3 regions of the Paenibacillus sp. KACC 21273 genome follow, and region 1 is predicted to be linked to each of the others. Evidence: riboswitches for the same ligand, from Rfam matches in the RefSeq annotation. Region 1 holds a riboswitch; each other region holds the start of a gene.

The links. A riboswitch is a leader RNA that binds a small molecule or an ion and turns the genes downstream of it on or off. The one in region 1 is predicted to bind cyclic di-AMP.
Region 2: linked by a shared signal. The riboswitch ahead of PQ460_RS01040 (hypothetical protein) and the one ahead of PQ460_RS23370 (resuscitation-promoting factor) in region 1 are both predicted to bind cyclic di-AMP.
Region 3: linked by a shared signal. The riboswitch ahead of kdpF (K(+)-transporting ATPase subunit F) and the one ahead of PQ460_RS23370 (resuscitation-promoting factor) in region 1 are both predicted to bind cyclic di-AMP.

Annotation. Positions count from the first base shown of each region.
Region 1 is NZ_CP117876.1:5,324,964-5,329,254, forward strand. It holds gene rsmA (16S rRNA (adenine(1518)-N(6)/adenine(1519)-N(6))-dimethyltransferase RsmA) at 1-498, opposite strand, end outside; gene rnmV (ribonuclease M5) at 500-1,048, opposite strand; gene PQ460_RS23370 (resuscitation-promoting factor) at 1,246-2,364, opposite strand; cyclic di-AMP (ydaO/yuaA leader) riboswitch at 2,688-2,911, opposite strand; gene PQ460_RS23375 (TatD family hydrolase) at 3,107-3,874, opposite strand; gene PQ460_RS23380 (HD domain-containing protein) at 3,922-4,291, opposite strand, start outside.
Region 2 is NZ_CP117876.1:220,256-224,546, forward strand. It holds gene PQ460_RS01025 (SDR family oxidoreductase) at 1-313, opposite strand, end outside; gene PQ460_RS01030 (universal stress protein) at 552-1,202, opposite strand; gene PQ460_RS01035 (hypothetical protein) at 1,254-1,712, opposite strand; cyclic di-AMP (ydaO/yuaA leader) riboswitch at 2,124-2,300, shown strand; gene PQ460_RS01040 (hypothetical protein) at 2,422-2,817, shown strand; gene PQ460_RS01045 (oxidoreductase) at 2,899-3,636, shown strand; gene PQ460_RS01050 (hypothetical protein) at 3,682-4,002, shown strand; gene PQ460_RS01055 (hypothetical protein) at 4,026-4,291, shown strand, end outside.
Region 3 is NZ_CP117876.1:3,103,579-3,107,869, forward strand. It holds gene kdpB (potassium-transporting ATPase subunit KdpB) at 1-800, opposite strand, end outside; gene kdpA (potassium-transporting ATPase subunit KdpA) at 929-2,599, opposite strand; gene kdpF (K(+)-transporting ATPase subunit F) at 2,619-2,699, opposite strand; cyclic di-AMP (ydaO/yuaA leader) riboswitch at 2,948-3,129, opposite strand; cyclic di-AMP (ydaO/yuaA leader) riboswitch at 3,192-3,396, opposite strand; gene PQ460_RS13490 (SMI1/KNR4 family protein) at 3,948-4,291, opposite strand, start outside.

The sequences.
Region 1 (4,291 bases):
CGCTGCCATGCGCTGAGCGACTTCTTTTTGGATCATCACTACAATATTATCCAACGGAAGGCGTTCTTCCAACAGCTTCATAACGATCGGTGTCGTGACATAGTACGGTAAGTTAGCAACTACACTGACTTTTTCGACTTCACTAAAATCTTCGCGAAACAATTGATGCAAGTCGACTTTAAGCACATCATCATGACGTACTTTAGCATGTGGATAAGGTTCTAGCACTTCTTTCAAAATTGGAATTAAGCGACGGTCAATCTCAACCGCTGTCACTGCACCCGCTTCTTGTGCTAATCGTTCGGTCAATGCGCCTATCCCCGGTCCAATCTCTAAAGCTCCATTTTCAGGTGTTAACTCGGCAGCTTCTACAATTTTGTTCAAAATATTCGAATCGATCAAAAAGTTCTGACCCAGACTTTTTTTAAATGAAAATCCATACTTATTTATAATTTCTTTAGTGCGTTTGGGTGTCGCTATATCTAGTCTTTCATCCATATTATTGTTCTTCCTCCGCTTCCATTTGTGAAAGTGCTGCTGCAAATTCTTCACGGCTTATTCCAAAAATGCGCAAACGCTTATGGAACTGTTTTCCGTTGCCATACCCTATCCCTAACAAGTTGCCCATTTTCATTCTTCGCTCTGCTGCATCTGGCTGCATTACCAGTCCTGTCATGATCAAGTCTTCCCAATCGATCAAAATCTCTGCTTCTGGCATTTCCGAGTGTACACGTGCAAGTGCTTCACGAATCGCTTCAGGCGAAGCATTCTCAACACCGATATCACCTTTGAGCGTAGCTTCGCTTTCAGGAATAAAAGCATGTTTACAACCAGGTACTTTCTGCGCGACGATCTTACGTATCCGTTCACCAGCAAAATCAGGATCTGTTAATATGATCACACCGCGGCGTTCTTGAGCTAACTTCACCCGACGAATAACATGAGCTCCAATCGCTGAACCACCGGTTTCGATCGTATCCGCGTCTACAGCTCGTTTAATCGCTACTGTATCGTCTCTACCTTCCACCACAATCACTTCTTTAATCACGTTGATTGTACGCTTCCCTTCACTCTGTAAATAATGACCTCTATCTATTCACTATAAATTGATCTTAACAGAACAAAAAGAAGAGGAATATTCCTCTTCTTTTTGTTTTCCTTATTCACGCTCATGGTTAATATTATTTATATCATATAACAGATGACTGGGCTTAAGCAATGGCGTTATCCCAATCAACACCCTGACTAGGGTTTAACCGGACCAATTACATATACAGTGTAACCGGATTTACGTCCAAATGCTCTCGCTTGGCTCAAGCTGTCTATATATACGTCGATTTTATTACCGTTAATAGCACTACCGGTATCTTCAGCACGGCGGAAGCCAATGCCTTCAATGTATACCCACCATCCCATAGGAATGACACTCGTATCGACTGCAATCGTACGACCTTCTGTTACACGTGCTCCAGAAGCAGTCACTGTACCTAGACCAGGTTCTTGAGACGAATAAGCAGTAAGAGATACATTGTTCAGTACTTTCGCATAAGAAAAATCTACACCTGCTTTGGAAGTACTATTACTGGAACCTCCACTAGATGATGCAGCTGCAAGAAGCTTAGGCTCTTCTTTTTTGGTACCTATTGCTACAATCTTATCTTGCACTTTTGCGGTTGTTTTTTTATCAACCATACGTTTGGAGACGAATTCTCCATCTTCGTATACTTTCTCGATGTATTGAACCACTTTACCTGTTTGACCACTTTGTACTAACTTTGTTTTACCTTCAACCATAGAAGCATCGGTTTTTTTAACAGTTTGATAAGGAATCTTTACAACTTTTTTCGCTACAAACGATTTGGTGCGAACAATCTTGATATCCATATTGTCATGAACTGAAGATTCCATTGCTGGTGTAAGTTGATCTTGACCTGACAATGTTAATCCAGCTTGCTCCAATGTGTTACCAACTGTCTTAGAGGTGGTATAGATTTTCTTCGTGCCACCATCTGCCGTAATGTTTACTGCAACCGCATGGTTAATATAAACTTTATCGCCATCTTGAAGTGCGCCATTCATCGGCATTGACACTTTATCTTGTGGTGCCACTTTAATTTGATTTTCATCAAGCAGTTGAGAAAGCATCAATTTACGTGTTTCCACGGTTTGTGCTTTGCCGTCAATGACAACAGAAATATTTTTACCCGCTTGATTATAAAGTAGGGACAATAGCATCGCTGCAAGAGCGATAACCAATAATGCAGCCCACAATACATAGCGTAGATTTTGTTGCTTCCAACTCAGCGCATAAGACATGCTGGATGAGCGCGAACCATGGGTTTTTTCGAAAGGAGCAATTGCCACTTCTTCCGTCCTCCTTCATAGTCTCGCCGTCTAGCTGTGACGTAATTGTATATGACGCGACTATATAACAGAATTTTCACAGGCTGATCGTAAGCATAAGATTATCGAATCTGTGTGATAATCTTTCGTGATGTTCAAAAATGCCTGCGCCATGGTCAGTCTAAGGGACATACCTAATATCTGAAAGATCAAGCTTCAAATATCGTATCTCTATACCTTTTCCTTTTGCCCAAAACAAAAGAAGCCTCTGGAAAAGAGCAAGAGCAACTTTTCCTTGGCTCCCGACGTATTTGAATACAGTTCGGAAAACGTTAGAAAATACGAGGTTGCCTCTGCATCGCTTACGGGGTTAGCTGTCGGATTCGGACACATTGTATTGCTTGCCCTTTGAAGGCTCCTCCGCTCATGGCGCGAGTACCTCCAATTCACCCCATAGACCCTGTAAAAGGAATCATACATAATGACTTCGGTATTCTGATAATAATGGCTTGAAGACATATGTTGGTTCCCCCGTTTTCCTATGCAGGAAACTCAGCGAGACCGAATCATGGAATCTTGCGTGATAACAGCAAGATTAAATCACTGATGAAATAATATCCCGAACCCAACCCTCATGTAAAGCGACGAGCAAGCACGTTTTTCTGAATAAATGGTTAAAAAGTTGTCATATTCTTCGATTTTTTGATGATAATTTATTCATATATCCGTTTAACGATGTTTTTTGCGTGATTTACTCTGTTTTTCATCGAATGCCAAATCGTTCCAGTGCATTTTTAGTTGTAATTGTACTAATTTCTTCCAGTGATACCCCTTTTAGCGCCGCTGCCGCTTCTGCTACAAGTGTCACATAACCGGACTCATTTCGTTTTCCACGATAAGGATGTGGTGTCAAAAATGGGGAATCTGTTTCAAGTAAAAGACGGTCCATCGGAACCTTTTGTAACACCTCTTTAGGTTGCTTCGCATTTTTGAATGTAATCGGTCCTCCAAACGATAAATGGAAGCCCATATCAAGACACATTTTGGCTGTTTCCCAGCTACCTGAAAAAGAGTGCATCACTCCTCCGACTTCATGTGCATTTTCTTCACGTAAAATCTTTACAATATCTTCGTGTGCATCACGATTATGAATCACAATCGGCATATGAATGGAGCGTGCCAGACCAATTTGTTCACGTAATACTTTGTGTTGCACTTCTTTTGGAGAAGTATCCCAGTGATAATCAAGACCAATCTCACCGATAGCAACTACTTTCTCATGTTTGCATAACGATTCGATCCATTCGAGATCACCAGGTTGCATATGAATCGCATCTACAGGATGCCAACCTATCGCTGCATATATAAATTCGTAACTTTCTACCAATTCCATTGTGGTTGGAATCGTTTCGCGGTTGAAGCCAACATTGATCATACGTGTTACACCCTGTGCATAAGCACGTTCAATGACTTCTTTACGATCATCGGCAAATTCAATCGAATCCAAGTGAGTATGTGTATCAAATAACATATATTTTCCTCGCTCCTTCTCTGTTTTACACACTTTTTTCTTTTATTTTAGATTTCAAATTCCATTTGAGGTGGATTGATTTTATTTTCAAATATTGCTGCTACTTCTTCTGATAACTGATGAATGACTTTTTCCAATTTATCCTGCGGATAGTAGAGATGATATCGACCACGATGAATACCGCTGATTGAACGTACAATATCCGATACTTCTGAAATTTCTTGAATACGATTTTGACGATCTAATAGTAGAATTTGTTTTTCCTTTTTCGGATCGCCCGGACGAAATACATCATAAGGAAGATCAGTTGGAAAATCGATTTCCAGATCATATTGAGGATGCAATCCCACTCTAGCAAATTCATTTCGAATACTATCGATCGTTTCCAAATCAATTAAATCGGTCTCTACATATTTA
Region 2 (4,291 bases), 250 kb from region 1:
TGGTATTATACATCTCTTGCCATTCTGCTGGATCTTGAGTCGTAATATCACCAAGCAACATTCGACCTGCATTGTTCACAATCCCTTTGACCGGACCGAAATGTTCTTCTGCTTCTGCAATCGCTTGATCCAGAGCAGGTCGATCTGTAATATCAATAATCGCTTTCATCACCTGACGACCAGCAAATGCTTTTAACCGATCTTCGCGACGAGAAAGTAACAATACATTATGTCCTTTAGCGATAAAAAGTTTGGCAGTAGCTTCTCCTATACTTGACGACGCGCCTGTAATCACAACAAATCCTGTTTTCATAATTCAATAAACTCCTTTATTGATATGAGATAGTGGAAGGGAACAACTTCACATTATCATGTCTAGGTAAGGAGCACAGTGAGAAAGATTATAGTTAACAACATTTTTGAATATAAATTTTTGATAATCAAAATATATTCCAATTGATACCCCTGATCGCATAGCAAATTACCTGCAACCCTTTGATAGATGAAGGGATTGCAGGCTAGTAATGAATATATGATTGACAGTCGCTATATTACACCGAATGAGGTTCCAATACCAATTCATCAATCAACTTGCCTTTAAATACTTTCAGATATTGATATTGCCCGTCGATACATAATTTGAGCAATCCATTATCGAAGTCTGTATGCATATCTTTGAAAAAGATACCTTCTGTAATGATCGGTCGACCATGCGTCTCATACGCAATTTCGTATCCGCGCGAAGTCTGAATCACGTCTACATCTACGCCTTGTTCATGGGTTTCTTCGAGATGGGCTTGCATACGCTGTACCGCTACAATATGTAGATCGATCGCTCCCAGCTTTTCCAGTAGGTCGTTTACGATCGAACCTTTTATAATTTCTTGCCAGCGAGTCTGAGCCGATTGTCCAATAATAAGTTGCGTAATATCGTGTTGTTGAGCGGTAGAAGTAATAATATCAGCCGCTTCTTGTCCGTTACTTTCTAAAAGCACAAAATGACCGCCAGCTTCTTCTGTTAATTTACGCCATAACGCTACATAGTTCTCTTGTTGTTGATCCATTTCATCGAGAGGTTGATCGATTACACTTAATACACAAAGTGGAGACTGAATAAGTTGAGATAAATGAATACCACGCCTGATCAATCGTTCTCCATTGGGTCCATAATACACACAGACCATAATCTTTTCAGAATTCAAGCTAGATACACTCCTTTATTGAGGTAGTTATGATCCATTAACCATAATTATTTAAAAGGAATAATACGCGATTGTATAATCTAACAAAAAAGCATGATTCACCAGTATATCAGAAGATGCCCATACATCGGGCGGATCTTGTAGTCGATTGCATAGATCAGTTAAAGCCTCTACCATCACCTGACTACGCACATCTCCCCAGCTAGCATGATGTTGATCGATATGAGATTGTGCTTGCTGTAACGAGCATTTTTTCAGCGTAGAGAATACCCGGCACCATTTCACCAAGTCTAAATGTTGAACCTGATCGGTAAACGAATATTCCGCCCAACCAGTAATCCCATGACTTGCTATTTTTAACAGCCCACAATGCAGATACCCATCCATATCAGGTAATGCGAGCAGATGATTATCATACTGGAACACTTCAATCGAATGAATATGATGTGTAGCCAGATCCACCGTGGATACAGTGTTGCTAGCAGGCGCTATCGGCGAAATTAAACTCATCTCAAATCTACACTCCTTCAAATAAAATCGCTATCTCTATACACAGTAAAACCAGATAAATCAGTAGCCGGCACACTTTTTTGATGTCAGATATTGTTAGCAATCATAGTACCGTTAAGGGTAGAAGTAAAATCAAATCTAAGCTTTTAATAGGCGTTATATGCTTGAAAATAACGATGTAATCGGATTCATTGGTCTCAATCACGTTCTAATGGCTATCATGCTCGCTGATACAACCGTTTATATAAATACTGCGCAAACAGCAGAAAAAGAAGGATGGAATGATGCAAATAAGAGCATACTGCTCAAAAGATAAAGGAATTGATTCAAATTCACTCTTTATGAAGATTCAGACTGCTTTACAAACGAAAAAGGCGGGCGTATGATTTCATTCAAGTTCATTACAGCTTAATGGCTGAAAGGCTAAATCTAGACCTTTCAGAAAGCGGGGGAACCATACGAATAGACAGGGTATTACAGATCTATTCAGGGGTGAATCAGAGACGACAGCTCAGGCTGATCTATCTGTAGGGAGACTCTTACTTCCGAATCCGTCAGCTAACCTCGTAAGCTGCAATAAGAGAGACGACAACAGTCATCTATGCCATATCAGGGGCTTTTTTTGCTCCTGTCTTAGAAGCTGATGAAGAGGTCCTCTTCTAACGGCTTTTTTTTGTTGTCTACAATGAGTGGAGGAGCGCGAACACGCATGGAGTACGAACAGGAATTTGTACTGGTATCGCCTGCTACAGTAGCAGGGGAGCAATTTATTCAATTACTCAAAGTTAAAAAAATACCGTTTGCTATTATAGTGAACAGTCAGGCAGATCAGCTTCGATTTGAAAAGATAGGCATTGAGCATATTCTAGTAATAGATACTCAGCGACAAGACTTATGGCGTATCCCGCAATTGAATATTGGCAAAATCTATTTATTTGAACGTAGTCTACCGTTATGTTGTCGTTATATCCAGATCTGTCGTGCATGGACATCTGATAAGCTATATGTCATTACAGAAGGCAGCCAATCACGCTTAATTTATCGTGGTTTGGGTGCAGATTATATTATTCATACCAATGGAAGTAGCGCTTCGTTTTTATTATAAAAAAAGACTGCTGATCCAACGATCATTTTATTTTGCAATTTGTCGGTGATATCTTGATAATAAAGAAGATAGAGAACCAAGATGATGCGCAGAATGGAGATGATCGTTGTGATCGGTAAAACAGCACTCGTCGCTGGAGCAACAGGTCTTGTGGGCAAAAAGTTGTTGCGTCAGTTATTAGATAGCACAGAATATACACGAGTGATTGCTCTTGTCCGTGAACCTGTGCAACAACTACAACATCTGAAGTTGCAACAGATCGTAGTGGATTATCATAGATTAGAAGATTATCGAGCAGAGATGAAAGCAGATGATGTTTTTTGCTGTCTCGGTACAACGATTAAGCAAGCAGGAACGCAAGCGCAGATGATCGAGATTGATGTATTGTATCCTGTGTCTGTCGCTATGGTGGCGTATAAACAAGGAGCCAAGCAGTTTATCGTGATTAGCTCGATGGGCGCTGATCCCAAATCCAGTATTTTCTATACACGTACCAAAGGAGATATGGAGCAACGGTTACAACAAGTTGGTTATTCTTCATTATCGATTGTTCGCCCCTCTTTATTGCTAGGCAAACGCAAAAATAGCCGCGCAGGAGAGCAATTCGGTGCTGTAGTCTCTCAAGCATTATCATTTCTAATGATAGGTCCTCTCCGCAAATATCGAGGTATCGAAGCAAGTGACGTTGCACGAGCGATGTATCGGATCGCTCAGACCTCCAAGTCAGGTACTCACATATATATGTCAGATCAATTGCAACGAATCGCAGACGAGTCCCAGAGTCGCTCTGCTTCGATAAGCAAATCAGCGAGATCGTAGTAGGTTATAGTTCAATTTTTAATTATAGAAATGGAGAATATCAATATGCCTCAGTTAGAACCAAAGCAAGCCGCTTCAATTATCGAAAAATGGATTGCTTTTTACGATATGGATAATGCCAAAGCATGGGATAAAGACGATTATCCTTTTATCCAATCTTCTTGCAAAGTGATGCGCAGTGCTATTCAAGCATTACGTGGAAAAGCACCTGCACCTAATGAACGTCGCAAAATCGTGACTGGACTTGAAGATTGGTTAGATGATTCATTTATGGACGATCCGAATGAATGGGAAAAAGAAAATAAAGCATTTGTGCAAGAAGCATTAGAAGCGATTCAATTTACGATTCAATTTCTACAAAAATAATGAATAACAGGTAGGAGTGCTCTATGCCAGACGGGTATATTCCACTGTGCAGTCGTGTAATTGGCGATTTTTATATTGCATTTGAACCGCACTCCCATAGTCTAAATATCTATATGCAAAGACCAGAACCAGCGCTCGAAGGGTCTACAGATAGTTCTACGATTATATCGGATGATCAATCTACCATTCCGCCTGCTTCGATGTTGTTGATCGGGTATCTCAAGGTCACATATTCACAAGCTGCTAAGCCTACCGAGTCAGAAGATGATCCTTCTGAAAAAGGGTGTGG
Region 3 (4,291 bases), 2.2 Mb from region 1:
GACAACAATCCACCAATTGTTGTTGGGATCAAGCAGACTAGCAAAGCAATCAATACCGGAACTGAAAGAACAATATTTAAATAGCTTGCCATAAAAGGAAGTGTTACTACAACCATCAAAAAGATAATTGTTAAGCTTATCAATACTGTGTTTAACGCAATTTCATTAGGTGTCTTCTGACGTTCTGCTCCTTCGACCAGACTAATCATTCGATCCATAAATGATTCACCTGGATCGCTTGTAATACGAACAATGATCTCATCACTAATTACCATCGTTCCACCCGTTACAGAACTAAAGTCTCCACCTGCTTCTTTAATGACTGGAGCAGATTCACCTGTAATCGCAGATTCATCGACGGAAGCAAGACCTTTAATTACTTCACCATCGCCGGGAATCATTTCACCCTGTACGACTTTGACAACATCACCTTTACGAAGCTGTGTAGACGATACAGCTACTACTTGCTCACCTTCGATTCGATTTGCAATAATTTCTTTTTGCGTATTTTTCATCGAGTCTGCTTGTGCTTTGCCTCGACCTTCTGCTAATGCTTCAGCAAAGTTCGCAAAAAGTATCGTGAATAACAAAATAATGGCTACTGCTATATTGAATCCTGTTGAAACCGATTCGCCAAAAGCATTCGGTACAAAAATGAGTAATAAACTGATAATTAAACCGACTTCAACTACAAACATTACTGGATTACGTGCCATCAGTTTAGGATTTAATTTGATCACAGATTGTTGTAACGCTTTGGAGATCAAGTCCCGGCTCATCATTGATGATTTACTTTTCATTACATTGTTCCTCCACTTAGCACTTATCTGTATAAATGCTATATATTCGAATTCTATCTATAACTCATTGTGTAACAATCATTTATTTTTCTCATTTTACATCATGAGATGAGTGTATCTTTTTCTTTTTACAACGTTAGCATTTCTGCAATCGGTCCAAGTACAACTGCCGGGAAAAACGTAAGCGCACCGACTAAAATAACAGAAATAATAAACATACCGCCGAACAATGCTTGATCTGTACGCAATGTTCCGCTTGTTTCTGGAACAGGTTTTTTCGCCATTAATGACCCTGCAACAGCTAACAACGTTACCATTGAGAAATAACGACTGATAAACATAACGACACCGGTCATAATATTCCAAAACGGTGTATTATCGCCTAATCCTTCAAATCCTGATCCGTTATTCGCAGCTGATGAAGTAAATTCATACAACGCTTGTGTTAATCCATGATAACCCGGATTAGAAATCGTATCGGATTGTGTCATCACAGCTATTGCTGTTGGCGCTAATACCAATAAAGGTTGAATAAGCAATGTGACTGCAATCAGCTTCATTTCTTTACCTTCAATTTTGCGACCGAGAAATTCAGGTGTTCGTCCAACCATTAGACCGGATAAGAACACAGCAATAATGGCATACATTAGAATATTTAATAACCCTACACCAGAACCGCCAAATACCGTATTAAGCATCATATTCCCAAGTGAAATCAATCCGCCAATAGGTGTCAACGTGTCATGCATGTTATTGACAGCACCTGTCTCTGAAGCGGTTGTGACGACAGAGTAGAATGAAGATTGTGCTTCACCTAACCGTACTTCTTTCCCTTCCATCGATCCAGACTGATGTTGAATACCTAATTGATTAATCAATGGATTCCCTTGAGATTCACTAACAAGAGATACACTAAGCATGACGACAAACATCATTACCATCGACACAAATAATACTCTACCTTGTTTGGAGTTGCCAACCATTTTACCATACGTAAATGGAAGTGACATCGGCACAAGTAACATCATTAACATCTGTAACATGTTACTGAATCCGCCCGGATTTTCAAAAGGATGAGCAGAGTTGGCTCCAAAATATCCGCCACCATTGTTACCTAATTCTTTGATCGCTAGAAATGATCCTATAGGGCCGGTACCAATCTGTTGCTCTGTTCCTTGTAACGTCTGCGCAGTGATTAAAGTATGCAATGTCTGCGGTACACCTAATCCTACAAATACAATTGCCATCACAAATGCTAATGGTAACAAGATTCGTGTGATTGCTCGTACGAGATCTGTAAAGAAATTACCGAGTGGCTTACCTGTGATTCCTCTAATAAATGCAATAGCGACTGCAATCCCTGTTGCCGGCGATACAAACATCATAAAGATGATCGCTGTCATCTGTGAAAATAAAGACAATCCGCTTTCTCCGCTATAATGCTGTAAATTGGTATTTGTAATAAAACTAATCGCTGTATTAAATGCCAGATCAGGACTCATATTGGTGATCCCTGCTGGATTCATTGGTAAAATATGTTGGAAACGAAAGATCATGTACGTAATCAGCAAGATCACTGAATTACTGATCAGAACTGCTCCTGCATACTGCTTCCATGTTTGATTTTCATTTTTGATACCGCCGAACCTGTAAATCCATTTTTCTATCGGATAAAACCAACGATCCAAGCGATTGGGTTTATTTTCAAAAGCATAAGCAATATAATGTCCGGTTGGCCGAGCAATAAGTATAGCGATGATAATAGTGACTGCAATTCCGATATATGAAAAGATACTCACGATGTTCTCCCCTGACCCATTAGAATTTTTCTGGATAAATCAATGCATAACATAGATAGATTGTTAATCCACCAATAATAATCCACAGCAGCCAAGTCATCGCTCATTCCTTCTTTCTCCGATAGCTACAGATGCCCATTGCAGCAACCCGCTCAACCCTAAAGTCATGATCACCATTAAACCAATCATCAGTATATCCATCATGTGTGTAAGACTCCCTGCATTCATTTTGTAAGTAATCATTTGCTAAAAAAGGCATAAAAAAAGAAGCCTGGAGAAAAGCAGAACTTTTCCCCAGGCCTCTACAAACACGCACACTTATCGTGTACCTGCCGAGTTGCTGGTTAGGAGTTCTCCCCTATACGCTTACGGAGTTAGCTGTCGGATTCGGGCTGGAAGATCGCCCGTTCCGGTAGATACCGGAATTCACCCCATGTTGTGTAGTAACTGACTCTTCGTATCAGTTATCTTCATCAACGGTTGGTTCCCCCGCTTTTCATATGCATATGAAAATTAAGCGTTGTGACATTGTTAACATATCAAAAAACACAGAGTCGTATTACACTGTGTCAGATCGGCACAAGCTTCACACTTCTCTCCTAATCCACGCTTACGAGGTTAGCTGTCGGATTCGGGCGGTGAGAGTCGCCCTACTGCATTGTCTGACTATACCATGGTTAAGTCAGTATGCAGATTCACCCCAACGATTCACATTCCGGCTCTCACACCGTTTTGTGAAATCGCAATTTGGTTCCCCCGTTTTTCGGTTAATACCGAAAACTCAGCGATCAACAAACATTGGAAACTTCATTTATATCAGTTGCTGAATCGTATTCATCAACTGCCTGCAATGAATAATACGCCTGTCCTTGTCAACTGTAAAGCTGAGAAAAGACGCAAAAAAAGCTGTGAATCATCACAGCTTTCATTTTCAGATAACTATTGAAAAGTTATCTATCTCAAGCTCCTATTTTCTCTCTTTTTCATCGTTTATCTACTTTTTTATTTTAGTTACATGATATTGATCATTGTTTTGCAGTAAATTCTGAAAACGATTATGTCATTTGTTACGCAATATCCTATCATTTTGTCTTGTTATGTCAACCTGTATAAATTTCATAAGCAAAATGGTACAACGTGCTGATATCTGAATCAATAGCATTATATTTTTCGTATAATCAAAATTGTCTTAACATATTCTATTGAATTTATACCTAATTAGAAAATTGATAGTCAACTACATTTTTATCATTTTAGGTAAAAAATAATAAAAAAACAAAAAAAGACTCTGTCGCTTTTGAGCTATACAGAGTCTTTGGGACTGATTAGATATGATTAAAGTATCGTATTAACGTATATGACTGTGCCAGATTTCTTCTTCTTCATCTGTCATTTCGCCTACAATTTTGTGGAATTTCACATATTGAGCGAACGAGTTTTTGAGTAATTGAAATTGAGCAAATGAACCGCTAAATTGCTCTAAAGACACCGATTTGGAGATCGTTTCAATATTGCTAATTTGACAGCCACTATTCAATTCCAATTGCTTCAGATTAGGTAGATCGGCAATCGCTGAAATATCGGAAATACGAGTATCATGAATCGTTAGCATTTCTAACTGTTCACATGCTTGTAGACAACTCATATCGGCAAAATAAGCATCTTCAATATGCAGTTTGCGCAAAGATAAAG